DNA from 4 places in the Pedobacter sp. AC402 genome. Region 1 is predicted to be linked to each of the others. Evidence: riboswitches for the same ligand, from Rfam matches in the RefSeq annotation. Region 1 holds a riboswitch; each other region holds the start of a gene.
What was found. Region 1 has a riboswitch for S-adenosylmethionine ahead of AC0IWE_RS08640 (O-acetylhomoserine aminocarboxypropyltransferase/cysteine synthase family protein). Riboswitches for the same ligand answer to the same signal wherever they lie in the genome.

Region 1 (7,498 bases):
CATCGAGGATTGGATCTGTTTCAGCGAAACCTAAATCCTGTGCTTCTTTTAAAGCAGAATCATAACTTTGGTTTTCGTTAAATATTTTCGATAAAATGTAATTGGATGATCCATTAAAAATGCCGCTTAAAGCATGGAAAAGCTCATTGTCGTAATATTCTTCCAGGTTTCGAATAATCGGAATACTACCACAAACAGCTCCTTCGTATAATAAAGATGTACCATGTTCCTGCTGTAAATCAACAAGTTCTTTCAAATGTGTAGCAATCATTTTTTTATTGGCCGATACTACATTTTTGCCATTTTTTAAGGCTGTAGTTACAATTTCGTAAGCTGCATCAGCATCATTGATTAACTCTACAATTGTATTGATCTCTGTATTATTCAGTATTTCGTTACGATCGGTAGTAAACAGATCTTTATTTAGGGTACGTTTCTTTCTTGGATCTTTTATCGCAATTTTAATAATCTCCAAATTCAGGTTCTGGCTTTGGATAATATCCAATAAACCTTGTCCTACAACTCCGAAACCAAATAAACCGATTTTTAAATTCTTACTCATTATTGTATTTATGATTACGCACATAGATGGTTTATCCCCACACTAACTGCTTTTATTTTGTGATTTGTTTTAACTTGCGGCATCTGGTATTTAACTTTCAATCTTTACACCCTCAGCCTTGTAGCTTTTTAAGCCGTATGCTGTAATTTGATTATCTTTTTATTACGGCTTTCTTTAATAAAATTCCCGATTACATTGGTAAGCGCATCGGTTTCAATTAGAAACCCGTCATGTCCATAATCAGAATGCAATGCGATAAATTCTGCACCATCAATATGATCAGCTAAATATTTTTGTTCGGATAATGGAAACAAAACATCATTTTCTATTCCTATTACCAGCGTATTTGCCGTAATTAATTTTAAAGCTTCAGCAATGCTTTTGCGGTTTCGGCCTACATTATGACTGTCCATAGCTTTAGTTAAATAATAATAACTATATGCATTAAAGCGGTTGATCAGCTTTTCTCCCTGATAATTCTGGTAAGAAGACGACCTGAAATTATCGGTTTTATCATTTACGCTTTCTACCTGAGTACTGCCATAAGCACTGTACGTTCTATAACTCAAAAGTGCAATACTACGTGCAGTTTTTAAACCTTTGCTGCCTCCGTTTGGCTGGTTGGCATAAAAAGTTCTGTCGGTTGTAATGGCCAAACGCTGACTTTCGTTAAAAGCAATTCCCCAAGGTGAATGTGCAGCATTAGTTGCTATCAAGATCAGGTTTTCAATTTTGCCAGGTTCAGAAATACTCCATTCAACAGCTTGTTGCCCACCTAAAGAACCACCGATCAACAGTTTAATGTAATCAATACCCAAATGCGCAGCCAATAATTGATGGGCTGATACTAAATCCCTTATCGTAAACTGTGGAAAGGATAAGTAATAGGGCAGGCCATTTACAGGATTTGTACTTAATGGATTTGTACTTCCATAATGCGAACCCAAAACATTGGCGCAAACGATATAATGATCTTCCGGATTAAATAAAGCATTATCGCCAAACAGGCCTTCCCACCATTCAAAAACATCTGCATTGGCTGTAAGTGCATGGCAAACCCAGATTACGTTATCCTTATTCGCATTTAATTTGCCATAAGTTTGATAAGCAATCTGAAGGTTTCGGATCTTTTTCCCGCTTTCTAATTTGAATTGTTTATTGTAATTATATGTAGCGCCTAAATTTCCCGAAGAAGATTTTGGAGTATTATCATGTTTAGCGTTATGCATTTTGTAATGTTGTTGTTTTTTAATCCCTTAGGCAGGGTTGGGTTAAGCTTGTAAATGAGCTGCTGTAGTTAAATTATTGATACTTGCGAATGCCTGTTCGAAATCGGCTTTAATATCATCAATATGCTCAATACCGACCGAAACCCTTAATGCGTTTGGTTTTACGCCAGCCGCCAGCTGTTCTGTTTCACTTAACTGTTGATGGGTGGTTGCTGAAGGCTGAATAATAAGCGTTTTCGCATCGCCCACATTTGCCAGGTGAGATACCAGTTTTAAATTATCAATAACCTGTGTTGCGTTTTCTTTGCTTCCGGCCAACTCAAAAGATAAAACTGCGCCAAAACCATTGCTTAAATATTTTTTAGCCAGATTGTTGTATTTACTACTCGCTAAGCCCGGATATTGAACTTCTTTAACCAGCGGATGGTTTTCTAACCAGGTGGCCAATTCCAATGCATTATCTACATGGCGTTGAACGCGGAGCGATAGCGTTTCTAATCCCTGCAACAAAAGAAAAGAATTAAAAGGTGATAGGGCAGGGCCAAGATCTCTTAATCCCTCAACCCTTGCACGGATGATAAACTGAATATTGCCAAATGGTCCACCGATGCCAAAAACATCGCTGAAAACCAGTCCATGGTATCCTTCAGCAGGTTCTGAGAACTGCTTAAATTTCCCGTTGCCCCAATTGTAATTTCCACCATCAATAATAACACCTCCAATACTTGTACCATGACCACCAATCCACTTTGTTGCAGATTCTACAACAATGTTTGCGCCATGTTCTAATGGTTTAAATAGATAACCACCTGCGCCAAAAGTATTGTCTACAACCAAAGGAAGGTCATATTTTTTAGCAATTGAAGCAATTTTTTCAAAATCGGGGATACTAAAAGCAGGGTTGCCGATGGTTTCGAGGTAGAGCGCTTTGGTTTTATCCGTAATTTTATTTTCAAATTCTTCAGGCACATCCGGGTTGGCAAAATCAACATGTATGCCTAATCTTTTAAATGCTACTTTAAATTGGTTGTATGTTCCGCCATAAATATGAGAAGAGGAAACGATGCTATCTCCGGCTTCTAAAATATTGTTTAATGCAATAAACTGAGCCGCCTGACCAGATGCTACCGCTAGTGCTGCAACGCCACCTTCTAATGCAGCGATACGTTTTTCGAAAACATCATTTGTTGGATTCATAATCCTGGTATAGATATTTCCGAACTCTTTTAATGCAAATAGATTTGCGCCATGTTCTGCATTTTTAAACCCATACGATGTGGTTTGGTAAATAGGTACTGCTCTGGAACCTGTTGTTGGGTCTATTTCCTGACCCGCATGTAATTGTAAGGTTTCAAATTTATATGAAGTTGACATAATTTCTTTTTTTTTAATGTTGATTGATGAGCTACAGGTAAAGGCTTAGCCTAATATTAACCTAACAGGGCGTATCCCGATTTCCCGGGACCTTCCAGTTTGAATGAAACAAAAAAGGAAGATTTTTAAACTACTGTATGCAACAGCACATACAAGTAACCTCACGCATGTTGCAACAAATAAAAGAAATAGAATTTTTTTCTGACTTTTTCAGGTTTGCAATGGGCTCGCTTAGCGATTGAAGATTTAATGTTTTCATCAGTTCTAATTTTATATCTCCAAATAACACCTTGTTATCCGGTCAGGAATTGGCACCTTCTCTCTCGAGGGTTGCCAGTGGGTCGTCGAGCCAGTCTCTCGCCACTTCTTTATAAATCAACCTGCGAAGATTGACTTTTATTTAGCTTTCCGCCAAATAATATTTCAAATGTCTGAATTTAATTTTAATTCACAAAATAAAATTCCGAATTTAAGTTAACTTTATGAAAATGAGGTATGTATTTTTTGTTAAAATATTGGCTTAAAACTTTTAATATAAAATTAACGCTTAAAATTCTAAGTTTGTGTTACCTATCTAAATTTAATCATGATGAAAAATACAAAATCCCTATGTTTAGTGCTACTATTTGCCATAGGAAGTTTAAACAATGTAAGCGCTCAATTCGGAGGTTTAAAAGATAAATTATTAAAAGTAGGCACTGCCCAGGGTGCTAAAGCTTTAGGTGTAGATAGGTTTTTGAAACAACCAGCAGCCATTACAACTAATTTTGAAGATGTAAACAGAGGGGCCAAAAATTGCCAGATTTTATCACCACTTTAAATTTAAAAGCACAACCTTTATATCTATTGCCGAAAAATCCTGATGGAGGATTTGTACTATGTGAAGGCCTTTACGAAATGACCAATAAAAGTTATTGCTTAAAAGCAGGAACTTTTGCTCCATCAAAAGGAGACGGTTATATGTTTGCGCCTGTTTTAGGTCCGAAAGAGGAAATTGTGGTATCTATTTTAAAAAGTGCTGAAAAACATCCAGATGTAGAACAACACGATATCCAGGCTTTATTATGGACAATAATTGCAAGAACTAAATTTGCTGATTATAACGGTCAGATTAAATTAACTGCAATTAAATTATTAACACCAAAACAACTTACTCAGCTGGAAGGTGGTGCATTGGGCGTTTTGCCATTTGATGTGATGGAAAAAGCAAAAGATCAATTGCCATCGGGTGTGGAAAGCGGTTTTTGAAGCTGAAAATAACATTCGCCAATTGGTTGCTTCCGGAAATTATACCTATGCGGATCTTGAAAAATATGCAATTGTTGCGGGTATGGCTCCGCCAAGAAGTGATGTGCCAAGTGGCATCTGGACGAAACACCCTGATGGTTATTATGTACGTCATCTTCCTTCGGGATACTCAATTACCAAAGTACAGGTATACGTACCGAAAGAATTGTTAGCGAATGGAACCAAATTAATTTGACGATGCAGCAGGAGATATTGCCTGTCCTGCCAATACAGGTTCTCAACGTTTGGCAGCAAAACTAACGGAACCATTGGAAGCAAACTATTCGTTAAAGTTGAGTACGGTTTGGTAATCCGAAGTAAATTTTAAGGCCACGCAGGTTTTAAAACCTGGCGCGGTTTAATTAAATTAACCCAGTGCCTGCGCTAAATCGGCTGATAATATCATCTACGTGCTCTAGGCCTACAGAAATTCGAAGAAAATTTTTTGGTGTTTTACTATCCGGTCCTTCTACTGAATAGCGGTGTTCTATTAAACTTTCCACGCCACCTGAACTGGTTGCCTAGCAAATAACTGAACTTTGTTCACCACCTCACGTGGCAGCTTCAACATCTCCTTTAACTCAAAACCGACATCATTCCGCTAAAATCTTTCATTTGTTTTTTAGCAATTTCGGTGCTGTGGGTGGCTTTCAAGTCCTGGGGCAAAAAAACAGCCTCAACTTTTGGATGGTTATTTAAATAATCGGCTACAATTTTTCCATTTTCGCAATGGCCTTTCATGCGATAAGCCAGGGTTTTAATGCTCCTGGTTAATAAAAAACAATCAAAAGGAGAAGGAACAGCCCCACCAGTTTGTTGAATATATTGAAATTTCTCCCATCAGCTCATCTTTTTTTGCCGTAACTCAAAATTCCACCAAGCACATCACTGTGGCCGCCAAGGTATTTAGTGCTGCTATGCATCACAATGTCGGCTCCTAATAAAATCGGGTTTTGCAAAATTGGAGAGGCGAAAGTGCTATCGCAAACCAATGTAATGTGATTTGATTTGGCTATATTAGCAATTGCTTCAATATCAGTTACTTTTAATAACGGATTTGATGGTGTTTCAATCCAGATCAGTTTGGTATTGGTTTTAATGCTCGATTGTATCAGATTTAAATCAGTTTGATCTACAAAATCGAATTCCAGGCTATCATTAAAAATGGTTAATAACTGTTTTTTAATTCCCCAGTACATATCATCGGGTGCAATAATATGACTACCCGGTTTCAGTGCTTGGAACATGGCCAAACCGCAGGTGTTACCAGAAGAAAAAGCTGCTGCATCTTCGCCATACTCTAATTTAGCCACAGTGTTTTCTAAAGCAGACCGGTTTGGGTTGCTTACCCTGCTAATACGTGTGCCCGCCGGGATAACCGCCATCTTCTCCACGAAAAAAAGTTGTTGACAGATTAATTGGGGGCGTTACATCACCTGTGGTACTTTTTAACTAGATTAAGAAGCGTGAATAGCAAGGGTTTCGGGTTTCATGAGGATTTATGTTTATCGAAATAATATTGGAATACAATTTAATAATTTGGTGCTAATTTAAGGTTCGTAATCGTTTTGGCAAGATTTATGTATAAAGTTTGACGAAAATTAAATTAAACAAAAATGAAAAGATTATTTATAGCTATCGCAATAGCATGTTCTACTTTAGTAATGTTACAAAGCTGTAATACCGCAAAAAGAGTAACTGCAGGTGTAACGGGTAGCAGGGGTACTGTTGTTCGTGAGTGGGTAGTGAGTAATATTGCTTTGGAAGGTTTACCAGATGGTGCTGTTCAAGGATTATTTGGAGAAAAATCATACAAATGTTTTCGGGAAGTACCTGGAATTTAACCAATAGCGGTAATGGTTCTTATACTTTACCTGCATCAAGTGCATGTGGTTCGGTAATGCAAACCATTTTCTGGTCGGCTGCACCTAAAGACCAGACTTTCCAGTTCAAGAAAATATTTGAAGGAGATAAAGCTAAAAATGTAACTGAAGGTTATCGTTTGGTATTAACTGATCTTTCTAGCACACAAATGATCTTAAAATCACCAATTGAATTTGGTGGTAAAACGGCAAACATCGGTACTTACATTTGTACCTGCTGCAAGATAGTTAGCTTAAACATTTACCTGTGAAAAACATAATAAGAGCACCTCTGTAAAGAGGTGCTTTTTTTGTTTACCATCTTTTAGGATTGCCACGAAAACACGGATTTACACGGAGTTTCTTAGACTCTTTGTAGTAGGTTTTTAACCACAGATATAAATTAGAATCAGGTTTTGTCTTGCATATCTTGCCATCAAGCGGGGAAACATCAATTTATACTTGAGTTTGACTGTTATTTTCAGTGACTTCCGTTTTTCCGTGGCTAATATTAACGCCACAGCTAAGCTCACCTAAAAAAGCAATCAATATCTGTGTTTATCCATTTTCATCTGTGGCTAATAATCAAGAACAACATTCAAAAATCGCGGTTTGTTACAAGAAAATGATTTTCAAATCAGCTCATTATTGTATTTTTGTTCAAAATAAATCAGGAATGAATACAACTGAGCAAGTTGAAAAAATATTAGCTGATACCAATTTATCAACTGAATTACAAAACATAGCACACAAAGTTCTTCACGGAGAACGGATTACATTTGATGAAGGTGTGCATCTTTACGAGCACGCCGAACTGGGTTACCTGGGTGTTCTCGCAAATTATATTCGCGAAAAGAAACATGGCGATAAAACATATTTTAATCGTAATTTCCACTTAGAACCAACAAATCTTTGCGTTTACGACTGTAAATTTTGTTCTTATTCTCGTTTAATCAAGCAAAAAGAGGAAGGTTGGGCATTAACCATGGAGCAAATGCTCGATATTGTTAAAAAATATGATGGCGAGCCTGTAACCGAAGTCCACATTGTAGGTGGGGTACTTCCTCAGTATGATGTAGCATTTTATTCTGCTTTATTTACCGCAATTAAGCAACACCGCCCTGATTTACATGTTAAAGCCTTAACACCTGTTGAGTATCATTATATTTTTAAGAAAGCCAAAA
Region 2 (7,498 bases), on a different contig from region 1:
AATTATTGGCGCTGCAGTATATGCAGGCGTTAAATATATCACCAAGAAAGATCCAATCACTGGACAATCAATCGTAGATGAATTATTGGATAAAGCACCGCAATGGGCTGATAAAGCAAAAGGATATACTGAAGACTTAAAAAATAGGGCGAGCAATGCTGCTGAAGATTTAGCGAGATGAATACCTCGAAAAAAAGAGGAATCTCCAGATGTGAGGTATCTCTTTCTTTGAAGATTAAATAAAAAAAGCGTTCCGATTTAATTTTGGAACGCTTTTTTTATTGGAATTCTACTTTTACCTCTCATTGATAAAATCTATCCATCAATCGTTATTTTATCCAAAGCAAAGCGGAGAAATCTTATAATAAACCCTTCAACACTACATTATTTTCAGTTTGCAGTGGTAAAGCTATCGCCATTGCGAGGAGAAACGTAGAAGCAATCATAAAACGATCGCTACTAGCCAGCGCATTAAGATTGCCTCGTTCTTCGCAATGATGTAAACCTGTTTATTAAAGATTTTCATGTTACTTACCATTTAATTAAAAAGCATCAAACCAAAGTTTGGTGGTTAATAAATCTGGTCCTTGGTTGCTCACTGCATTTTTATAATTCTGACCGTTTAACGATTGCTCGGTACCTGGATAAATAAAACGTACCGGAATTTTACCGTTCAACACTGTATTTACAGAAGCCGTTAACTGCGGATAATCCAATCTTCTTTGTTCTGCCCAGGCTTCTAAACCCTGACCAAATAAAGCAATCCATTTTTGCTCACCGATAGATTTTTTGTAGTTACCAGCATCGTATTGTACTGCTGCTTGGTTAAGGTAAGCATCTACAGGGCTTCCTGTTATGCCATACTGGTTAAACGAAGCTATAATGGCCTGTTTGTATAAGTCTGCTGCATTTTCTGAAGTAAAACCGCGTGCTGCTGCTTCTGCCCTATCGAAAAGCACTTCGGCATAACTTATAATTACTGCTGGCGCAAGTGGGTTTAAAAAATAAGCACCTGGTTTTGAAGAGTTTGCCAAACCAATCGCACTCGCTTCAGAGTTGGTAGAGCCATTCGGTATACCAACATATCCTTGTGGCGCATTTTCCGTTTTACTAGCATAAACTGGCAATCGTGGATCATTTAAACCAATAAGTTTATCAACAATGGTTTTACTGATCCTGTAATCATTACGGGTTTCGAATGATGCAGCCACCGGATTTTGTTGTGGTGAAGCCTGGTAAACTAGTTTTGCATTAAAAACATTACTATTGATATAGCTTCCTCCTTCGGCATTAATCTCGTCGATAACTGCTTTGGATTTTGCAGGTTCCTTATCTGCAATACGCAGTGCAATTCGCAAACGTAATGAGTTGGCAAATTCTTTCCAGTGTGTAATGTTTCCACCGTAAAGGATATCGCCAGAAATTTTTGGAGCACCTGAAGTAGCGTTCAATACACTTTGTGCAGATTTCAAATCATTTAAGATATTGAAGTACACATCCCTTTGTTTATCATAAACAGGCGTAACAAACTGTTTAATCTTGCCGGCCTGGGTATAAGGGATATCGCCATAAGCATCAGTAAGCAATAAAAACACCCATGATCTAAGCACAAGTGCCACACCTTTATAATTCGGGTTCGCCTGTGCATCGCCCAGCTCAATTACTTTATTTAAACCTGCTATACTCTGCGCATATCCTGTAGCCCATAAGGCGGTAAAACTGCTGTTCGAATAGATAAACCGATCTTCTTCTGTATATTGAACTTTAGCCCAATGTTGTACGAAAAGCAAACTCGAATTAAGATTATTGGTAGTTCCCCAGTAAGTATCTGACGTGTTTTTGATGGCTCCCGTTAATAAATAATCTGGTGATGGAATTTCCGGAGCATTCGGATTGATATTTACTTCATCAAGCTCCTTATTGCAAGATGCAAATGCAATAGCTAAAATGGCGAGTATATATAGTTTTTTATTTTTCATGATCGAAATATTTAAAATTTAACATTTAAGTTGATGCCGTAACTGCGTGTGCTGGGATTAGATAAACTCTCTAAACCCTGACCGTTACCAGTATTAAAAGCCACTTCTGGATCGATATCTACTGTATTGCGGTGGATGATCCACAGGTTACGGCCAACAAGCGATACTGAAACGCCTTGTAAACTTAGCGGACGAAGCCATTTGGCGGGCAGGTTATAACTTAACTTCACCTCACGAAGTTTAACATAAGAAGCATCGAATATGCTTGATTCATCAATATTTCTGAATGATTTATAATATTGTTGAGCGGGCAATATCTTTTCGTTGCGCTTACCATCAGCTGTTACGCCATCAAAAATAACCCCATCATCATAAACAGTAACCCCCGCTGGTGCTGTTCCATTTACCCTAACTGTTCCATTCTCTTTCTTGTTATCCGGATAATAATAAGATATACCACCATATTCTGCCGCCCTGCCAGGCAATGTAGAAGCCAATACACCTGTATAGGTACCAGTTGAGTAAGTACCATTGTAGATAGAACCACCAATGCTTGCATCAACCAAAACACCTAAGCTTAAACCTTTATAAGTAAAAGTATTGTATACTCCACCAATCCAATCTGGTGTATATTTTCCAAGTACCTGTTTATTAGGATTTGTAGCAGGTGCACCTGTAGCATTAACAATAATGTTTCCGTTTCCATCCCTTAAAAAGGCTGTTCCGAAAAGCGAACCATAAGGCTGCCCAACAGTAGCAATTACCTGCGCTGTGCTTGATGCCACAACATAGTTGGTTAATAATTTTTCGGCATCCAATTCTATTACCCTGCTTCTGTTTGCTGCAAAGTTGAAATCAATATCCCATGTAAAAGCTTTTTTTATTGGTGTAATACCCAACTGTGCTTCGATCCCTTTATTGTTAATTTTTCCGGCATTAAGTAGTTTTGAACTGAAACCTGTACTCTGACTTACATCGGCCGCCAAAATTTGATTGTAACTATTTGTATTATAAGCACTTAAATCGAAACGTAACCTTTTGTTAAAAAACACAGCTTCAACACCCAGTTCGGTAGAAGTTGTAGTTTCTGGTTTTAAATTGGGATTTAAATCTATCGATCCAGGGCTTAACTGAGGGTTAGCACTTACAATATCAGGGTATAACTTAAGTAATTCCGGATCGATATTAAATGGCGCACCAAATGCATAGGTATTAATCAATCGGTAAGGATCTGCATCTTTACCCACTTTAGACCAACCTCCACGGATTTTTAAATAATTAAGGGCTTCACTTTTGATATCAAAAGCTTCGGTAGCTACAAAACTTCCGTTAAACGATGGGTAAAAGTAAGATCTGTTCTGTGCAGGTAAAGTAGATGACCAATCGTTACGGGCGGTGATGTTGGCAAAAAGGTAATTTCTAAATCCTATCTGCCCGGATGCATAAACGCTATACGATTTTAAGCGCGATAAATTATTTGAAGAAATTAAAGGATCGCGTGAGTTCTTAAGCGTGTACAATCCGGCAATGGCCAATTTAGGCGCACTCTGATCGTTTTGTTCAATGGATTGTTTACGGATGTTACCACCACCCAACAATTCCAGACTAAAATCTTCATTTAGCTGTTTGTTGAAGTTTAATGTTGCATCGGTATTATTTTCATTCACCGCAAACGCACTTTCTGTGTAGGAGCCGAATGGCGTTCCATTGGTACCATAAGCAATTCTTACTTTACGCCTGTCGGGTATAATAATCGGTACCCGATCGGAAATTAAAATCAAGGCCATCGATAATTTTATAATTCAGTGCCAAGCTTCCAATAATCCGGTTACGGTTTTGCGAAACAGTATTCTCATAAGCCACCCAATATGGATTGCTATAGTAACTGTTGTTCCAGTTAAACGTTTTTCCATTTTCGTCTAAATAGTTTTTCAACTGGTTAATATCAACCTGCCTGCCAAACCACGTAAACTGCAACATCGTACTTGTTGATCGTGACGACCTGTGCCAGGTAAATTATCTGAATTGAGTTTGCTATAATTGGCATTAGCCGTTAAAGTAAGCTTTGGTGTTATTTTTAGAGATGTATTTAATACAAATGAATTTTTGCCCTGACCTGAGCTTGGCACTATGCCTACCTGTTTAAGGTTATTGTACGAAATCCGGTAATCGTATTTTTCTCCTGCATCAGCAACTGATACACCATTGTTTAATGAATATCCGGTTTGAAAAAAGTCGCGTACATTATCCGGGTGTGCAACAAATGGAACAGCAACTCCTTTAGAAAAGAATTGAGGAATTAATCTTCCATCCAATTTTGGCCCCCAGCTTTCATCTACCCCATCGTTAATGCCTTTGCCCGCACCATCTACATAGCTGAATTTACCTTCGGATCCCTGACCAAATGCATTTTGATAAACAGGGGAGCGTTAATAAGGTTTCTAACACAGCATTTGAGTTTATGGCAATCCCCAATCCTTTTTTTGATTTTCCGGTTTTGGTTTTAATTAAAATCACCCCTGCAGCAGCCCTTGAGCCATATAAAGCAGCCGCGTTGGGGCCCTTTAAAACACTGATCGATTCTATATCTTCCGGGTTAATATCCGAGATGGTATTGGCATAATCTCTTGCCCCGGCAGAATTTAACTGCGAATTATCTACAGGAATCCCATCCACCACGAATAAAGGTTGGTTGTTACCTGCAATTGAAGTTTCACCTCTGATTACCACCCGCGAAGAACCCATGCTGCCCTGACTGTTGGTTACCCTTACACCGGCAATTTTACCTGCCAATGCATTCACCAGGTTAGATTCTTTCGCTTCAGCCAAATCCTGTCCTTTAAGTTCCTGAACCGCATAACCTAAAGATTTCTTTTGTCGCGAAATACCCAACGCAGTTACCACTACCTCATCAAGTGCATTATCGCTCGATTGCAATACAACCGAAATCGGTCCATTTTTGCTGATTTGTATTTCCTGGGTTTTAAAACCAATGTAAGAGAATACTAAAGTACCTTTATCGGGTGCATTTATAGAAAAAGCGCCCTTACCATCAGTAATTGATGTTTGCTTGGTCTCCTTTAAAAGAATGGATACACCGGGAAGTGTTTCTCCATCTGCCGATTTTACCGTACCGGAAACCGTTGCATTTTGAGCGGATAGCTGCTGTGCTATAAAAGAGCAGCAGAATAAACGCTGTTGATTTAATAAATTTAAGCATGTGTGTAGTTAATAATTAGTAAAAGGGATAATAATTTGGGCAAAACGATTCCACCACGATTAAACCGTGTTAATTTTCATATTACTAAAGGATTGGTTAGCCTAGAAAAAGCCTGTTAACCTGGTAGCAGTGCTAACAGGGCTTACACATTCGGGTATATGTGCAAGGATTTAAATAATTTAATTTTTGCTCGTCTGTTTTTTCCATTTGGATGATTTTATTTATAACATTTTTACTAATCAAGAATGCAGCAGAGCAAAAAAAAGCACCTCTTAAATCAGAAGTGCCCCATATATTTTGATAAGGATATGCAAACAACTGACTTAACTATCCCAGATTCATCCGGGATGGATTTAGCACCATTTCTAACAAATAGCTGGTTGCTAAGGCTTCATAGGGCCATTCCCTCCGCCTTTCTTGATAAGTATTTTAAAATAACTGCAGCAAAGGTATAACTAATTCCATTTATCCTATAGTTTTTGTAGATTTTTATTGAAATATTTTTTCTTTGCTCAATATACCCGTATATTTGTCTACTAATTTAGTCGATTAAAACAGTCCTAATGAATTCGAAAATTATTTTATCAGCCTTATTGGCCATATCAACATCACTTACATACGCTCAGGGAAATACTGCTTTAGCAAATAGCCAAAAGCTAAAAACCAGCGCAAAAGCAACTAAAGCCTTTGTAGCATTGGGTAACTGGCGCGGAATAGCCAAAGTAAAGGAAGGATTAGAAATTCCATTCAACTTTGAGATTAATGAAAAAGGCGGTCAGCAGAAATTATATTTTCGCAATGCTGAAGAAAGTTTCGAAGGTGGCGTAGTAACGCAAACTACAGATTCTCTTTTTGTTAAACTTGATCAATTTGATAACGAACTGGCCTTTGCGATTGATGGTGACCAGCTAAATGGTACATTACGAAAACAGGATAAAACAGGTAAACCTTTAACAATTGTTGCTCAACGCAAAAACTTCCGTTTTAATTCCAATAATAAACCCGCCACAGCAGATTATTCTGGCAGTTACCATGTAGTTTTTAAATCGCCTAATGGCAAAGAGGAAAAAACTGTAGGGCTATTTAAGCAAACAGGCAATAAACTTACAGGTACTTTTCTTCGTGTAACCGGCGATTCGCGATTTCTTGAAGGCATAGTAGAAGGAAATGAATTTCAGCTATCCAGCTTTATTGGTTCTTCACCAGCTTATTACAAAGGAACTTTCCAACCTGATGGTACTTTAACAGGCGAGATTTTAGGTGCAAGAGGAAGTCAGCCATTTACAGGAACTAAAAATAAGGATGCTGCCCTACCTGATCCTTATAAACTTACTTACCTTAAAAAGGGTTATAAAACACTCGATTTCAGTTTCCCTGATGTAAATGGTAAAAAGATTTCACTAAAGGATGAAAAATACAAAAATAAAGTTGTGATATTAACCATAACAGGGAGCTGGTGCCCTAACTGTGTAGATGAAGCTACTTTTATTGCACCATGGTATAAAGAAAACAAAAAACGGGGTGTTGAAATTATTGCCTTGCATTACGAACGCTCTACCGAGCCTGAATACGCTAAAAAAGTAATGAACCGCTTCCGCGAACGCTTTGGTATTGAGTACGATCAGGTACTTGCCGGTACTGCTGATAAACAGGTGGTATCTGAATCTTTGCCAGCCCTCGATTCTTTTCTCTCTTTCCCAACCACAATCATTATTGATAAACAAGGTAATGTAGCACAGATACATACCGGTTTTAATGGCCCTGCAACAGGGAAATTTTATGATGAGTTTGTGAAAGAATTTAATACGGAGATTGATACGCTGTTGAAGAAATAATATAATAAATGGTCGGTGGGACACCGACCATTAGAGAAAGTTTTCTTCCTATGGTCGAATTGACGAGTAAACGAGTATTTTATCCCGTTCCGTCATCCTCGCGCAGGCGGGGATCTTACAACAAAAGCATTATAGGGCATTAAGATTCCCAATCAAGTCAGGAATGACGACTTATTTTAGTCGCCATTTTATCCTGTTCCGTCATCCTCGCGCAGGCGGGAATCTTAAAACACAAGCATTATAGCGCATTAAGATTCCCAATCAAGTCAGGAATGACGATTAATTTTCAATCGTCATTTCGAGCGAAGCACCGCGTAGCCGAGAAATCTTTGAACTATGTCTAAAGATTTCACTACCACGGTCAAATGATCAATAAACGAGTATTTTATCCCGCTCCGTCATCCTCGCGCAGGCGGGGATCTTACAACAAAAGCATTAAAGGGCATTAAGATTCCCAATCTAGT
Region 3 (7,498 bases), on a different contig from region 1:
AGAAATGATAGAAAAATGGATTGAATGAATTTAATCATTCAATAATTTATCTATTCAATAAATAAAAATTATGCACGAGATAGAGCCTTATTACCAGTGGAGAGATGATTATATTTCGGCAGAAGATGAGCGGTCGCCATTTTACAATACCGAATATTCTGAACTTTACTTCGATAAGCAGATATATAACTTTTTATTGCACCCGCAATGGGACGAATTTGGTTCCAATACACTTTATATGAAAGTGTTGTATGCCGATTACGACCGCAGTTACGCCATTATTGAGTTTATAGGTGAGTGGAACGATGCCATTAACAACGATATAATGTTAATGAAGCGCGATATTTTAGAACTCATGATGGATGAAGGCATTAATAAATTTATCCTTATCGGTGAAAATGTACTGAATTTCCATGCATCCGACGATAGCTATTACGAAGAGTGGTTTCAGGAAGTAGAAGATGGCTGGATTGTTGGTATCAATTTTCAGGAGCATGTAATTACCGAGTTCAGGGATAATAACATCGATTATTACATTAACTTTGGGGGTGCTTTTGACCATCTGCCATGGCGAACATTAAAGCCCTTACAATTCTTTAAAAAAGTTGAAGAACTGCTGACAAAAAGATTGAACTAAATATTTATTTTTATATAGTTAAATACACAAAATTTAAAATGGAACAACAAAATTATCAATATCAAAAGGACAGTGTTTTTGTACAGGAAAAATCTGTTTCTAAAAAATTCTTTGCAAACGTTTTCTTATGGATGTTCGTTGCATTGCTATTATCTACGCTTTCGGCTTTTTACATTTCGAACAGTGAGAGTGCATTAAGGTCGTTAATCGACTTTGAAACAGGTAGAAGAACAGCTTTAGGTTATGTAGCCATGTTTGCGCCACTTGGATTAGTTTTATTAATGGGCGCGGGTTTTAACAAATTATCTTATGGTGCACTATTAGGCGTTTTTGTGCTTTTCTCTATTTTATTAGGAGTGAGTTTAAGCTTTATCCTTTTAATTTATACGGGAGCCTCAATCATTACCTGTTTTGCCGCTGCTGCTGGTATTTTTGGCATTATGGCTTTTATGGGCTATACTACTAATATCGACTTAAGTAAGTTTGGTCCTATATTAATGGTAGGTGTTGCTGGATTATTTATTGCGAGCATTCTTAACATGTTTATTAAAAGCGAACAATTTAGCCTGATTATGGCCTTTGTAGGTATTGCAGTATTTACTGCGTTAACTGCATATGATGTGCAGAAAATCAAAAGAATTGGGATGGGAATCCAAGAGAGTGGAGAAGCAATTCCAGAAGCAGATACTAAAAAACTGGCAATAATGGCGGCTTTAAATTTATATCTGGATTTCATCAATATCTTCCTTTTCTTACTACGTATTTTCGGAAGCAGAAAATAGACATTAACAAAACAATATTCTTAAGGCCGTGCAGAATTGCATGGCCTTTGTAATTTTATTTGGCAGCAAAGCGATAAATTTTGGAATTGATGTAGCTTTGTTGCATTTTTGTATGCTTATTAAGAAAGACGGAGGGATTAGACCCAACGAAGTCTTAGCAACCTGTAACCGTACAAGGTGCTAAATTCTATCCTGAATTATTCGGGACCAGATAAGTTTAGGATTACGATTCACGTACCAACTTTTTAAATAAGCCTTTTAGAGACTTGAGATTATAGATTTGAGAGTATAGATCTGAGACCATAGATTTGAGACCGTAGATTTGAAAGTTGAGACATAGCGTCTACCCAATTTCATATATCTTACACCTCATATCTCATATCTCATATCTGATTTCTGACATCCCGTATCTCATATCTCAAATCTTACAACAAGAATGAGCATAAGAGAAGAATTAGAGAAACGTATTTTGGTGATCGATGGTGCAATGGGTACCATGATTCAGCGATATACTTTAACAGAAGAAGATTTTAGAGGCGAGCGATTTAAAAATCATCCTTGTGATGTAAAAGGCAATAATGATTTGCTTAACATTACACGTCCGGATATTATTAAAACCATACACCTGGAGTATTTGGCAGCTGGTGCCGATATTATCGAAACCAATACGTTCAGTACCCAGCGCATTTCTATGGCCGATTACCAGATGGAAGATCTCTCTTATGAAATGAGTTTCGAAGGGGCGCGTGTGGCAAAAGAATCTGTAAACGAATTTATGGCTGCAAATCCAGACCGTAAGTGTTTCGTTGCCGGTGCTATAGGCCCAACCAACCGCACCCTTTCCATGTCGCCGAATGTAAACGACCCTGGTTTTAGAGCGGTTTATTTTGATGAACTCGAAGCAGCTTATTACGAGCAGGTACGTGGTTTGGTAGATGGAGGTTCAGACGTCTTATTAATCGAAACCATTTTTGATACCTTAAATGCTAAAGTGGCTATTGTAGCCATTAAAAAATATGAGGAAGTTATTGGTCGTAAACTGGAAATTATGATTTCTGGTACCATTACCGATGCTTCCGGCAGAACACTTTCAGGCCAAACTGCCGAAGCTTTTTTAAACTCTGTAATGCATGCAAAACCTTTAAGTATCGGTTTTAACTGTGCTTTAGGAGCTAAAGAAATGCGGCCGCATATAGAAGAACTTGCTGCAAAAGCAGGCTGCTATGTATCGGCCTATCCAAACGCAGGTTTACCAAATGAGTTCGGCGCATACGATTGAGCAGCCGCATGAAACAGCACATTTGGTAGATGATTTTATTGCATCAGGCTTCGTTAATATTGTTGGAGGCTGTTGCGGTACCACGCCAGATCATATTGGTTGTATTGCCAAAAATGCAAGAAAAGCCGAACCACGGAAAATCCCTGTACTTGAACCCTACATGCGTTTAAGCGGATTGGAACCTGTAACCATTACTCCAGAAAGCATTTTTGTAAATATTGGAGAAAGAACAAATATCACCGGATCGCCAAAATTTTCTAAATTGATTTTAGGTGGCGATTACGAAGCCGCACTGGCCGTTGCCTTACAACAGGTTGAAGGTGGTGCACAGGTAATTGATGTGAACATGGATGAAGGGATGTTGGATTCGGAAGCAGCAATGACCAAATTCTTAAACCTCATAGCCTCTGAACCTGATATTGCCAAATTGCCTATCATGGTCGATTCATCCAAATGGTCGGTTATTGAAAATGGCTTAAAATGTTTGCAGGGAAAAGGAATTGTAAACTCCATTTCACTAAAAGAAGGAGAAGATAAATTTCGCGAAAGTGCCCGCAAAATTATGCAATATGGTGCTGCCGTAGTTGTTATGGCATTTGATGAGCAAGGGCAGGCCGATAATTATGAGCGCAGAAAAGAAATCTGTAAAAGAAGTTACGATATATTAGTAAACGAAATCGGTTTCCCCGCAGAGGATATCATTTTCGACCCAAATATTTTAACTGTTGCAACCGGCTTAGAAGAGCATAATAATTATGCTGTAGATTTTATTAATGCCACCCGATGGATTAAAGAGAACCTTCCTCATGCAAAAGTAAGCGGAGGGGTTTCCAATATTTCTTTCTCTTTTAGGGGGAATAACACCGTTCGGGAAGCAATGCACTCTGCATTTCTTTATCACGCCATTCAGGCAGGTTTAGATATGGGAATCGTTAATGCAGGGATGTTGGAAGTTTACCAGGAAATTCCACCTGAATTGTTAGAAAGGGTAGAAGATGTACTCTTAAACCGAAGAGACGATGCTACAGAGCGATTGGTAGAATATGCCGACACGGTAAAATCAAAAGGAAAAGAAGTTGTTAAAGATGAAGAGTGGAGAAAAGGCCCGGTTGAAGAAAGGTTATCACACTCGCTTGTAAAAGGAGTTGTAGAATACCTGGATGATGATGTAGAAGAAGCAAGGCAAAAATATGCCCGCCCAATCCAGGTTATCGAAGGGCCATTGATGGATGGAATGAACATCGTAGGGGATTTATTCGGTGCCGGGAAAATGTTCCTTCCCCAGGTGGTAAAATCAGCAAGGGTAATGAAAAAAGCCGTAGCCTACTTATTGCCGTTTATCGAACAAGAGAAATTGGATAATCCCGATCAGGATCAAAATTCATCAGCAGGAAGAGTATTAATGGCCACAGTTAAAGGTGATGTACATGATATTGGAAAAAATATTGTGGGTGTGGTATTGGCTTGTAACAACTTCGAAATTGTAGATATGGGCGTGATGGTTCCTGCACAGGAAATCATTAAAAAGGCCAAAGAAATAAAAGCAGATATTATTGGTTTAAGCGGATTAATTACACCTTCATTAGATGAAATGGTTCACTTTGCCAAAGAAATGGAACGCGAAGGTTTTACCATTCCATTAATTATCGGAGGAGCTACAACTTCAAGAATCCATGCTGCGGTAAAAGTAGCACCAAATTATTCAGGTCCTGCCATTCACGTGTTGGATGCTTCAAGAAGCGTTACCGTTTGCAGCACCTTGATGAACCCTGAAACAAGAGACGATTACATTGCTGGTATAAGAGCCGAATATGATAAAGCCCGAGAAGCACACTTAAATAAAAGATCGGATAAACGTTTTAAAACACTTGAGGAAGCGCGTGAGCATAAATTTAAGATCGATTTTCAACCCAACCTGCCGGTGCCGGAATTTACAGGCACCAGGGTTTTCGATAATTATCCTTTAGAAGAACTGGTACCATATATCGATTGGACACCGTTTTTCCATACATGGGAGCTCCGGGGAAGCTATCCAAAAATTTTCGATGATAAAAATGTTGGCGATGAAGCAAAAAAGCTTTTCGATGACGCGCAGACTTTGTTAAAACGCATCCTTGATGAAAAGCTGTTAACAGCAAGAGCCGTAATTGGTTTTTGGCCAGCAAATGCAGTAGGAGATGATATTGAGTTGAAAGTTGAAAGTGATCAGTTGTCAAATGACTCTGAACTGAAAGCTGAGAACTCCAAACTGGTAACCATCCACACCCTCCGCCAGCAGGCAGAAAAAGTAGATGGGCAGCCTTATTATGCATTATCTGATTTTATTGCGCCGAAAGAAAGCGGTATTCAGGATTATTTTGGCGGTTTTGCAGTAACGGCAGGTATCGGTATTGATGAATTGGTAAATGAGTTCGAGTCCAATTACGACGATTATAATAGCATTATGGCCAAAGCACTGGCCGATCGTTTAGCTGAAGCCTTTGCAGAGCGCATGCACGAACGTGTACGAAAAGAATACTGGGGTTATGCACAAGATGAAAACTTAAGCAATCAGGAATTAATTAAAGAGGAATACGCAGGTATCCGTCCCGCACCAGGTTACCCTGCCTGTCCGGAACACACTGAAAAAGGCACTTTATTCGAATTGCTTGATGCAGAGAATAAAATCGGATTACATTTAACCGAAAGTTATGCCATGTATCCTACAGCAGCAGTAAGTGGATTTTATTTCGCACACCCAGATTCAAGATATTTCGGTTTAGGAAAAATTACCAAAGATCAGATAGAGGATTATGCCATCAGGAAAAACATGCCGATTGAAGAAGTGGAACGGTGGTTAAGTCCGAATTTAGCTTATTAACCCCAATCCACAACAGAGGAAGGGAATCGTATTACAATTAAAATTTAAAGTCCCGATTATTCGGGATTAGGCTATGAAGATTACAGACCATATAATAAACGCAAAGGGTAAAACCTTATTCTCATTTGAATTATTACCGCCAGTAAAAGGGCAGAGTATCCAATGGATTTACGATGCCATAGAACCACTTTTGGAGTTTAATCCGCCATTTATTGATGTGACTTCGCTCCGTGAGGATTACATTTATAAAGAACAGGCAAATGGTTTGCTGCAAAAAGTATCATACCGTAAGCGTCCTGGTACCATTGCTATTTGTGCGGCCATAATCCACAAATATAAAGTTGATGCCGTTCCACACCTGATTTGCGGTGGCTTTACCAAAGAAGAAACCGAAAATGCACTGATTGATTTACAGTTCTTAGGTATAGATAATGTTTTGGCTTTGCGTGGTGATGCCCGTAAGGCAGATGGAAATTTCGTTCCAACTCCTGGCGGACACTGTTATGCTACAGATTTGATCGAACACATTAAAAACCATAACGAGGGTAAATTTTTGCACGAAGATGTAGAAACTTTTAAAAGTGATTTCTGTATCGGCGTGGCAGGTTATCCAGAAAAGCACTTCGAAGCACCCAATATGAGTACCGATTTTAAATTTTTGAAAAAGAAGGTAGAAGCAGGAGCAGAATTTATTGTAACCCAAATGTTTTTTGATAACCAAAAGTATTTCGATTTCGTAAAAAAATGCCGGGAAAATGATATAAATGTGCCAATTATACCTGGTTTAAAGCCGATTAGCACCTTATCACAGCTAAATGTTTTGCCAAAGATTTTTCATATAGATTTACCAGATGAGTTAACTGATGCATTATCGCATGCCAAAAATAATAATGAGGCAAAAGAGATCGGTACAGAAGCAATGATTAAACAATGTAAAGAATTGATAGATTTTGGCGCACCGGTATTACACTTTTATACAATGGGCCGCCCTGAGCAAACCAAAAAAATTGCAAAGGCCATATTTTAATATTACTTACCAAGTATCCCTTATTCCGTGGTAATCTGTGTTTCCGTGGCAAAAATAGTTAGCGATGAACAATTTACATACAGATCAACAAAACCTTGATGCTATACTAACACAAGTTAAACAACAGGGAATAAATTATTTAAATCACATTCATGAACGCTCAACAGCAAGTTCGGGTAATGTAGAAACGGTTATCAATTTAAACGAAGAGGGGATTGGTGTCAAAAATGCCCTGACCCAATTTAACCAGCGTTTCGAACCCATTATGGTAGCCTCTTCTGGCCCAAGGTATTGGGGTTTTGTTACCGGAGGAACCACACCTGCTGCTATTGCTGGCGATTGGCTTGCAACCATCTACGATCAAAACACCCAAAGCGCAAATGGTAATGGGGATGTTTCGGCAAAAATCGAACTCGAAACCATTCAGTTATTACTTTCCTTATTTAACCTGCCGAAAGATTTCTTTGGTGGTTTTGTAACAGGAGCTACCTTATCTAATTTTACTTGTTTAGCGGTAGCCAGACAATGGATTGGAAAACAGATGGGTAAAGATTTTGCTAAGGAAGGCATTTCGGAAAATGTAAAAATACTATCTGCCACGCCACATTCATCTGCCATTAAATCCTTATCCATGCTTGGTTTAGGCAGCAGCAATGTTATACAGGTAAATGTATTGCAAGGCAATCGCGAAGCTTTGGATGTTGCAGATCTTGAGCTTAAAATACAAGCTTTAAATGGCGAGCCTTTCATCTTAATTTCTAGCGCAGGTACTGTAAATACGGTAGACTTTGATGATTTTGAAGCCATTAATGTATTGAAAGATAAGTATAATTTTTGGTGGCACATTGATGCTGCTTTTGGCGGTTTCGCATCTTGTTCGCCCAAATACAAACACCTGCTTAAAGGCTGGGAA
Region 4 (7,498 bases), on a different contig from region 1:
GTTCACCACGTTTACAACATAATCAGTTGCCATTGGATCTTTAGCCAACACATGCACTGTGGTGTTCAATAAAGAATCGGTTTTAAAAGTAAGTTCCTTCTCAAAGCTGATTTGATATTCATTTTCAGAAATCTTTTTTATCGGAAGCACTCTTGATGTGCTATCGCCCGACTGTAAAAGCAGTTCGTGCCCGATTTGACGAAGCAAAATTTCCCTTCTGGCGAAATCAAAAGTATTTTTATCGCTTACACTGAAAGCCACATAAATTACAGCAATTAATGAAAGCAATATCAATACAACCAGGTATTTAGGTTTTCGGGTAAGCAGATTTCGGCTGAATTGCATACGTCAAGTTTTTATTTACAAAGATTACATTTTTATTTACAATCCAAATTTCTCAAGAGGAAAAATATCAAGGTAGTTTTGCTGCATCAACTAGGATAGCATATGGAAAAATAAAATATATCTATCCATTTTGAATAACCAATAGAATCATTGATTATTTAGTAAAACACAAAAATTATGAAAAAATTGATTTATGCGCTGATGTTACCACTGGTTGTGGTGGGCGGATTAGTATTTGCTAATCCTGAAATTGGGAATGATACGACTAAGAAGCCGTCTTCAAAGCCGCGTTCTATTGCTGAAAGGAATGCCGAAAGAAAAAAGTGGGAGTCTACACCCGATGGCATTAAGTACAAAAAATGGGAGGCTTCTCCTGAAGGTAAAAGAGTGTTTACAAGTGCGGCTAAAATAAGGAAGCATACAACTGCTTTTACCAATATGGAAGCTGTTGTAACTTCTCTTTCGCTTCCACCAGGATCAAGGTTAGGTTTTGCTGTGATGGTTAGGGTTAATAGCGACGATTATATTTTACAATTTGAGCCGGAAAAGTCACAACTTGAACAATTGCATAGCCTGAAAGTTAACGACAAAATAATGATTAAAAGCCACAATATATCACATGCACCCAAGTACTCGTATCCAATAATATCCTGCGAATATGTGGAGCGAGATCATCAGGTTATTTTTAAACGCATTCCTAAAAAAGGTGGTTGCTGAGTATGAATCCATGGTCTGTGTCTCCACAGATCATTTCTTTCTTTTATCCTATAAGTTCATTGAAGCTTAGGTAATAATGAATTTTACTGTTACCTGAATCCATGGTCTGTGTCTCCACAGACCATTTCTCTCTTTTATCCTATAAGTAATATAAGTACATTGAAGCTTAAGTAATAATGAATGTCTATGGCGTTGACATCAGTGTTTTGTAGTAAAAAACAGTTGTCTAAACTATTGACCGTTATTTTACTTCACGTTTATCCGCTCCACTGTAGGTTTACCAGTTGATTCTTCAGTGCCTTCAATTTCTGCATATTTCACATTTGGGAGCCAGAAACTGCCACCTTGTATCCTCACAAATAATCGCGTAACCCTTATTGTCCGGTTGTTTATTGTTACCGAAACATGGTAGCTTTTATCATTATATCTTTGTAAATAAAATGGCAGTTTTTTGTGTGATACAAATCTAAATTCATATTTATCCTTCCCCAATGCTTTTGTATCAATGCCATAAGCAAACTTCCTTTGGATGTACCCCAGGTCTTTTTTTTGCCCTTTCTCGCCATACCTGATCCAATACACCTGAATAGGATTTTCAGCATTGATAGTGCCATTTTCTTTAAGGTTTTGCGCATAAATGAGGGTATTCGTATTTGGATCACGTTGAATATAAAATAGCAAATGATCTATATTTTTTGGTGTCGGAAAATTGATAGGGGATGGATCTTTACCTTGTGCATGGCTTTGAGTTGAAAAAATTACAAGGCTTAAAACAATTGTAAATAGTGTTTTTGATATTCTTAAAGGTGTTTGGTACATTTTAATTTTTTTATGTAGAAGAGCGGTAGTATGAATTAGGTGTTTTTTGATGTTGATCTTCTGCCGAAATTGTTTCCTCATTTTCATTTCGCTGTGCATTATAAAGCCGATCCGATTCTGCCCTACAATGTTCATAATCATCTAATTTTTCGCAGGAATTGTTCCCTCTGAATCTCAAAAAAATCCCTTATTGATGGATAATCAAAATATACCGACATATCATAAAATTTAAATTACCAGTTTTCGGTCGGGAATAGCTTTTTGATTATTTGCTGAACGCAGAAAATTAATCTGCTTTCAAACTCATCTTTTCTGCAATTGCAAAAGGAATTAGCGCCTTGTTAATCAACAGATTGCTAAGACATCAAAGGGCCATTCCCTACGTCTTTCTTGATAAGTATGTATGTAAACAATTTAATGTTTAGACGTCATGGACGGAATCGAACCGCCGTACTAGGTTTTGCAGACCTTTACCTAACCACTCGGCCACATGACTATATGATCTTTTTTAGAAGCCGTTTAACCAGCTTTTAAAGAATATTGAGCAAAAGTAATAATTAATTACTATATATTCTATAGGATTAGTAGATAATTTAATTTCTTACATAAGTTTTATTTCTATATCAATTCAATAAACTTGATATTTTTATTTTCAATAATTTTTGAAAGTTTAAAAATATATTATACTTTTGATCAAATATCAGTATAATATGAAAACGTTTCTCCAATCAAAATTGCTGCTGGGAATATTTATCTCAAATGTGGTAACCTTATTTATTATCTGGTTAAATAATCTGCTCCATAGTGAGAAAGATGGTATTTTAGTATTTTCAGAATTTGTAATTTTACCACTTTTAATGGGTATAATTAGCGCCTGGTTTTGGAGAGATCTTAATCTGAAAAGCAGAATATTGATCTGGTATTCTATCCTAAATGGCTTACTTGCTATTTTATTGAGTTACATTTTTTTAAAAGAGGGAACAATTTGTTTAATTATTGTTTCCCCACTTATTTTTGCTTTTGTAATTACAGGTGCATTTATTGGTAAAGCAATGTTTAAGAAGCGTAATCAAACCTTAAATGTAAGTATTGTTTCTTTATTGCTTTTGGTTTTTATAGCTGATTCCATTTCTGATCACCATTATAGAAATATGGTAAGTGACGAGATAGTTATTAAAGCTAGGCCGGAGAAAATTTGGAAAAATGTAGTGGCGTTCGAAAAAATCAAACAGGCAAATAGCTACTGGCTTTTTAAAGCAGGAATGCCTAGCCCAATGCAGACTACAGTTACTACTTATAAAAAGGAGCGGGAAGAAAATGTATTTTTAGCAATGGGTATGTATTTGATGAAAAGATCGTAACTTTTGATATCAATAAAGATTTAACATTTGATATTATCGGGCAGCCGCAAGATCCTGAAATTATGGGGCATATTGATATTGAAAGGGGGCAGTTTTTATTAAAAGATAATGGCGATGGAACCACCACACTTGTTGGTAATAGCTGGTATAGTTTAAAGGTGTTTCCGATTTGGTATTACGATTTATGGGCAGAAAGTATCACTAGAAATGTTCATTTACGCGTAATGGATCATATTAAAGTACTTAGCGAAAAGAATTAAATATGTTTTCATTTATAGTCAGGTGGTTAAGTTTTGTTAAATCTATCCCCTTGTTTGCTCTGATATTTGATAGCTTAATAAAAATGTGGATCCTGCTTAGTAATCCTCAGAGGCTAGATCAGATTGATGGTATAGAAAACACAGTTCTAACATGGGAAGATACCTCTGTTAGTCTACATAAGTTTGGTGGTTCTCAGTTTAATTACAAACAGTTAGAATTTGCTCATATTCACAGCAACGGACTGCTAGATATTCTTTTTACACAAAAAATTAAGGCTGAATTGATGCTTGATGGAAGGGTAGAACAACATCATGTATTTAAAAAGTCAGGATGGATAAGTTTTTATATTCAGCATGTTGAAGATGTTGACTATGCCCTGTTCTTGTTGAAATTATCGTATAATAAAGCTGCCCGCAAGTTGTATTAGCAATTTTAATTACTTTAAACATGATCCTCGTTTGCAACGAGGATCGATGAGTGCTGCATTTTCAATGCAGGGTTATAGTTACATATGGCGATATAATCGCCTTTATCGGGCATCCAAATTGCAAATTGGGATGATTTTAGGTCGAAAAATCAATAATTTATCTCTCCGTTCGAAGCGTTTTAGGAGAATCGTCATGCTGTCCTAAACTTTCAGGATCAGGGTATATTTTTGCAAAAAGATACTGAAATAAATTCAGCATGACGATCGCGTTAGGGAAAGCAAGAAAATATTAGTCCATGCGAATAAAAATAGTTGCGTATGCGACTCCTCGTTTGCAACGAGGATCGATGAGTGCTGCATTTTCAATGCAGGGTTATAGTTACATATTGGCGATATAATCGCCTCTCTAGGGCATCCAAATTGCAAATTGGGATGATTTTAGGTCGAAAGATCTATAGTTAATTTCTCCGTTAGAAGCGTTTTAGGAGAATCGTCATGCTGTCCTAAACTTTCAGGATCAGGTATATTTTTGCAAAAAGATACTGAAATAAATTCAGCATGACGATCGCGTTAGGGAAAGCAAGAAAATATTAGTCCATGCGAATAAAAATAGTTGCGTATGCGATCCTCGTTTGCAACGAGGATCGATGAGTGCTGCATTTTCAATGCAGGGTTATAGTTACATATTGCGATACAATCGCCTTTCTCGGGCATCCAAATTGCAAATCGGGCCGATTTTAGGTCGAAAAATCTATAGTTTATCTCTGCGTTAGAAGCGTTTTATGAGAATCGTCATGCTGTCCTAAACTTTCAGGATCAGGGTGTATTTTTGCAAAAAGAGACTGAAATAAATTCAGCATGACGATCGCGTTAGTGAAAGCAAGAAAATATTAGTCCATGCGAATAAAAATAGTTGCGTATGTGATCCTCGTTTGCAACGAGGATCAATGAGTGCTGCATTTTCAATGCAGAATCATAGTTACATATGGCGATACAATCGCCTTACTTATGAATCCCGATTGCAAATCGACACGATATTTACTTGATAGATTTCTCCATTGTGTTGCACTTCATTAGAGATAAGTTTATCCCAATTTCCTTCCGGTATTGATCACATTTACGCCATTAAAACGAGTGGTGGCACTGCCATGAGATACTGCACTTGCCTGCCCTGGCTGGCCTTTCCCATCAGAAAATGTTCCACCCAATCTATAATCATTTTTATCGCAACGTTGTACGCATGAGTTCCAGAATTCTTGTGTATTGGCCTGGTAGGCAGCATCTTTAAACATGCCTACTATCTTGCCTTCCTTAATTTCATAAGCCAGCTGTGCGCTGAACTGGAAATTATAACGTTGCTGATCAATAGAATATGAATTGCGGCCGAACATATAAATCCCTTTCTCAACATTTTTAACCATATCGGCAGCACTTAAGGCTGCATTTCCTGGTGCCAATGAAACATTTGGCATTCTTTGAAATTGAATGCTGTCCCAACTATCGGCATAGCAGCAGCCTTGCGATTCTTTTAATCCTAAAATATGTGCCTGATCGCGAATAGTTTGATAGTTTACTAAAATTCCATCTTTAATAATATCCCATTTGCCACATTTAACACCTTCATCATCATAACCTACAGCACCTAAAGACCCTGTTTCCAGCTTATCGGCAAGAATGTTTACCTCTTTACTGCCAAAGTTGAATTTTTTACTCTCCCATTTATCCAGCGTTAAGAAACTCGTACCTGCATAATTGGCTTCGTAACCTAAAACGCGGTCTAATTCGGTTGGGTGACCAACAGACTCGTGTATGGTTAGGAAAAGGTGAGAGGGATCTAAAACGAGGTCGTATTTACCTGGGGCAATGGGCTTGGCTTTCAGTTTTTCATCCACATGTACAGCTGCTTCGCGTACATCTTCCAAAATATCGTAACGCTTTTTGTACATGGTAACCGGGCCACCTTTAATTTTTTCTTCCTCTTTTGGTTTCAGGTATTCAAAACCCATCCCCATTGGTGCGCTTAAAGCATTTCTGGTTTCAAACTTACCACTGGCTGCATCTGTTTTTGTAAGGGTAAAAGTTGGCCAGATTCTGTGGATATCCTGATCGATATAAGAACCATCAGTTGAGGCAAAATATTTCTGCTCATTAATCATAAAAAGATTGGAGCTGATGTATTTTGCACCACCCTTCATGGCTTCGCTGTTTACCTTTAAAAGAAGATCAACTTTATCTGCAATGGGTACTTCAAAAGCATTAATTTCTATGGGTGTTTTCCAGCTTACATCTCCATATCCTTTTTGCGGGGCCAACTGCACAGGCTCTTCCATTAATTTGGAGTTCCCTTTTGCAATGGCTACGGCTGCTTCCGCAGCTTTTGCAATGCTGGCATCATCCATATTGTTGGTTGCGGCAAAGCCCCAGCTTCCGTTGGCAATTACACGTACACCTAAACCATACGATTCGGAATTAGAGATGTTTTCTACCCGGGTTTCCTTGGTGGCCACAACCTGGTTCAGGTACCTGCCTATGCGTACATCGGCATAAGTGGCACCTTTGCTTTTAGCGGCATTAAGTGCAACATCGGCCATTTTTTTCTTCAGCGCAACATCTACAGGTGTTAAAGATTCTTCAACAGAAATGATTTTGCCAAAGGCAGGGATGTTGGGTATTATGCTGGCACCAAGGCCAACACCTGTCATATATAAGAAATCTCTTCTTCTCAATTTTTAATATTTTTAAATTCTTAAGTGGGTCGTCATTCCCAACTTGATTGGGAATCGTAATGCAAAAGCTTTAGGATTTCAGCCTGCGCGGGAATGACGAATCGCCTATGTCTGTACTTCGGTTGAGATGACGATTCAATTAAATCGCATCTGATAATGAGGTAAATGTAAAATCCCGTATTTTCATTGGTGGGATCAATCCGCTGCCAGTTCTCACTGGTTTACCCAAAGCTTCTACATTGTTAAGCATAATTACCGGACTTTCATTAAACCTGAAATTCTTGATCGGAAATTTAATCTCGCCATTTTCGATGTAAAAAGTACCATCACGCGTTAACCCTGTTAGTAATAATGTTTGCGGATCTACCGAACGGATGTACCAGAAACGGGTAACCAAGATTCCTTTTTCGGTGCTTTTGATTAAATCTTCCAACGATTGCGTGCCGCCTTCAATGATTACGCTGCGGCTAAACGGAACGGGTTGAACATTTTTTTGTGCAGCCCAATATCTTGAGTAGGAGAGGTTTTTAACAATTCCTTTTTCTACCCACTGTGTTCTTTTTACCGGTAAACCATCGCCACTCCAGGTTGCAGAAGGGATTTCGCTATTCATCGGATCGGAATAGATGTTTACATTTTCTGAAAATAACTGCTCACCTAAACGCGTACCGCCACCTTTTTTGCTCATGAAACTTCTGCCTTCATCTGCACTTCTGGCATCGAAGCCTCTAAACATATTGCTTAATATATCGCTGGCTGCAAGAGGCTCTAAAATAACGGTATATTTTCCGGGTTCAATTGCTTTTGCACCAGCTGAACCATTGGCTTTACCTGCCGCAATT

Region 2: another riboswitch for S-adenosylmethionine. It lies ahead of AC0IWE_RS17970 (carboxypeptidase-like regulatory domain-containing protein); the one in region 1 lies ahead of AC0IWE_RS08640 (O-acetylhomoserine aminocarboxypropyltransferase/cysteine synthase family protein).
Region 3: another riboswitch for S-adenosylmethionine. It lies ahead of metH (methionine synthase); the one in region 1 lies ahead of AC0IWE_RS08640 (O-acetylhomoserine aminocarboxypropyltransferase/cysteine synthase family protein).
Region 4: another riboswitch for S-adenosylmethionine. It lies ahead of AC0IWE_RS11180 (DUF4833 domain-containing protein); the one in region 1 lies ahead of AC0IWE_RS08640 (O-acetylhomoserine aminocarboxypropyltransferase/cysteine synthase family protein).

Annotation. Positions count from the first base shown of each region.
Region 1 covers NZ_CEEDAI010000007.1:431,061-438,558, reverse strand. Annotated here, with positions in the region: gene AC0IWE_RS08650 (homoserine dehydrogenase) at 1-562, opposite strand, end outside; gene AC0IWE_RS08645 (homoserine O-acetyltransferase family protein) at 691-1,791, opposite strand; gene AC0IWE_RS08640 (O-acetylhomoserine aminocarboxypropyltransferase/cysteine synthase family protein) at 1,834-3,165, opposite strand; SAM riboswitch class I at 3,433-3,542, opposite strand; gene AC0IWE_RS08635 (hypothetical protein) at 3,752-3,985, shown strand; gene AC0IWE_RS08630 (hypothetical protein) at 3,961-4,413, shown strand; gene AC0IWE_RS08625 (hypothetical protein) at 4,394-4,648, shown strand; gene AC0IWE_RS08620 (PLP-dependent transferase) at 5,029-5,274, opposite strand; gene AC0IWE_RS08615 (aminotransferase class I/II-fold pyridoxal phosphate-dependent enzyme) at 5,298-5,837, opposite strand; gene AC0IWE_RS08610 (hypothetical protein) at 6,069-6,296, shown strand; gene AC0IWE_RS08605 (hypothetical protein) at 6,269-6,586, shown strand; gene mqnE (aminofutalosine synthase MqnE) at 6,991-7,498, shown strand, end outside.
Region 2 covers NZ_CEEDAI010000010.1:73,992-81,489, reverse strand. Annotated here, with positions in the region: gene AC0IWE_RS18000 (hypothetical protein) at 1-181, shown strand, start outside; gene AC0IWE_RS17995 (SusD/RagB family nutrient-binding outer membrane lipoprotein) at 543-1,979, opposite strand; gene AC0IWE_RS17990 (TonB-dependent receptor domain-containing protein) at 1,991-3,766, opposite strand; gene AC0IWE_RS17985 (hypothetical protein) at 3,711-3,914, opposite strand; gene AC0IWE_RS17980 (hypothetical protein) at 3,911-4,294, opposite strand; gene AC0IWE_RS17975 (TonB-dependent receptor plug domain-containing protein) at 4,362-4,916, opposite strand; partial or broken gene AC0IWE_RS17970 (carboxypeptidase-like regulatory domain-containing protein) at 4,938-5,069, opposite strand; SAM riboswitch class I at 5,520-5,626, opposite strand; gene AC0IWE_RS17965 (peroxiredoxin family protein) at 5,763-7,034, shown strand.
Region 3 covers NZ_CEEDAI010000002.1:5,871-13,368, forward strand. Annotated here, with positions in the region: gene murQ (N-acetylmuramic acid 6-phosphate etherase) at 1-2, shown strand, start outside; gene AC0IWE_RS01920 (hypothetical protein) at 71-637, shown strand; gene AC0IWE_RS01925 (Bax inhibitor-1/YccA family protein) at 676-1,419, shown strand; SAM riboswitch class I at 1,533-1,637, shown strand; partial or broken gene metH (methionine synthase) at 1,856-5,558, shown strand; gene metF (methylenetetrahydrofolate reductase [NAD(P)H]) at 5,632-6,585, shown strand; gene AC0IWE_RS01940 (pyridoxal phosphate-dependent decarboxylase family protein) at 6,650-7,498, shown strand, end outside.
Region 4 covers NZ_CEEDAI010000009.1:181,745-189,242, reverse strand. Annotated here, with positions in the region: gene AC0IWE_RS11190 (hypothetical protein) at 1-345, opposite strand, end outside; gene AC0IWE_RS11185 (hypothetical protein) at 523-1,062, shown strand; gene AC0IWE_RS11180 (DUF4833 domain-containing protein) at 1,309-1,881, opposite strand; SAM riboswitch class I at 2,182-2,281, opposite strand; tRNA gene AC0IWE_RS11175 (tRNA-Cys) at 2,307-2,377, opposite strand; gene AC0IWE_RS11170 (hypothetical protein) at 2,592-3,242, shown strand; gene AC0IWE_RS11165 (hypothetical protein) at 3,305-3,502, shown strand; gene AC0IWE_RS11160 (luciferase domain-containing protein) at 3,505-3,930, shown strand; gene AC0IWE_RS11155 (TldD/PmbA family protein) at 5,016-6,656, opposite strand; gene AC0IWE_RS11150 (TldD/PmbA family protein) at 6,796-7,498, opposite strand, start outside.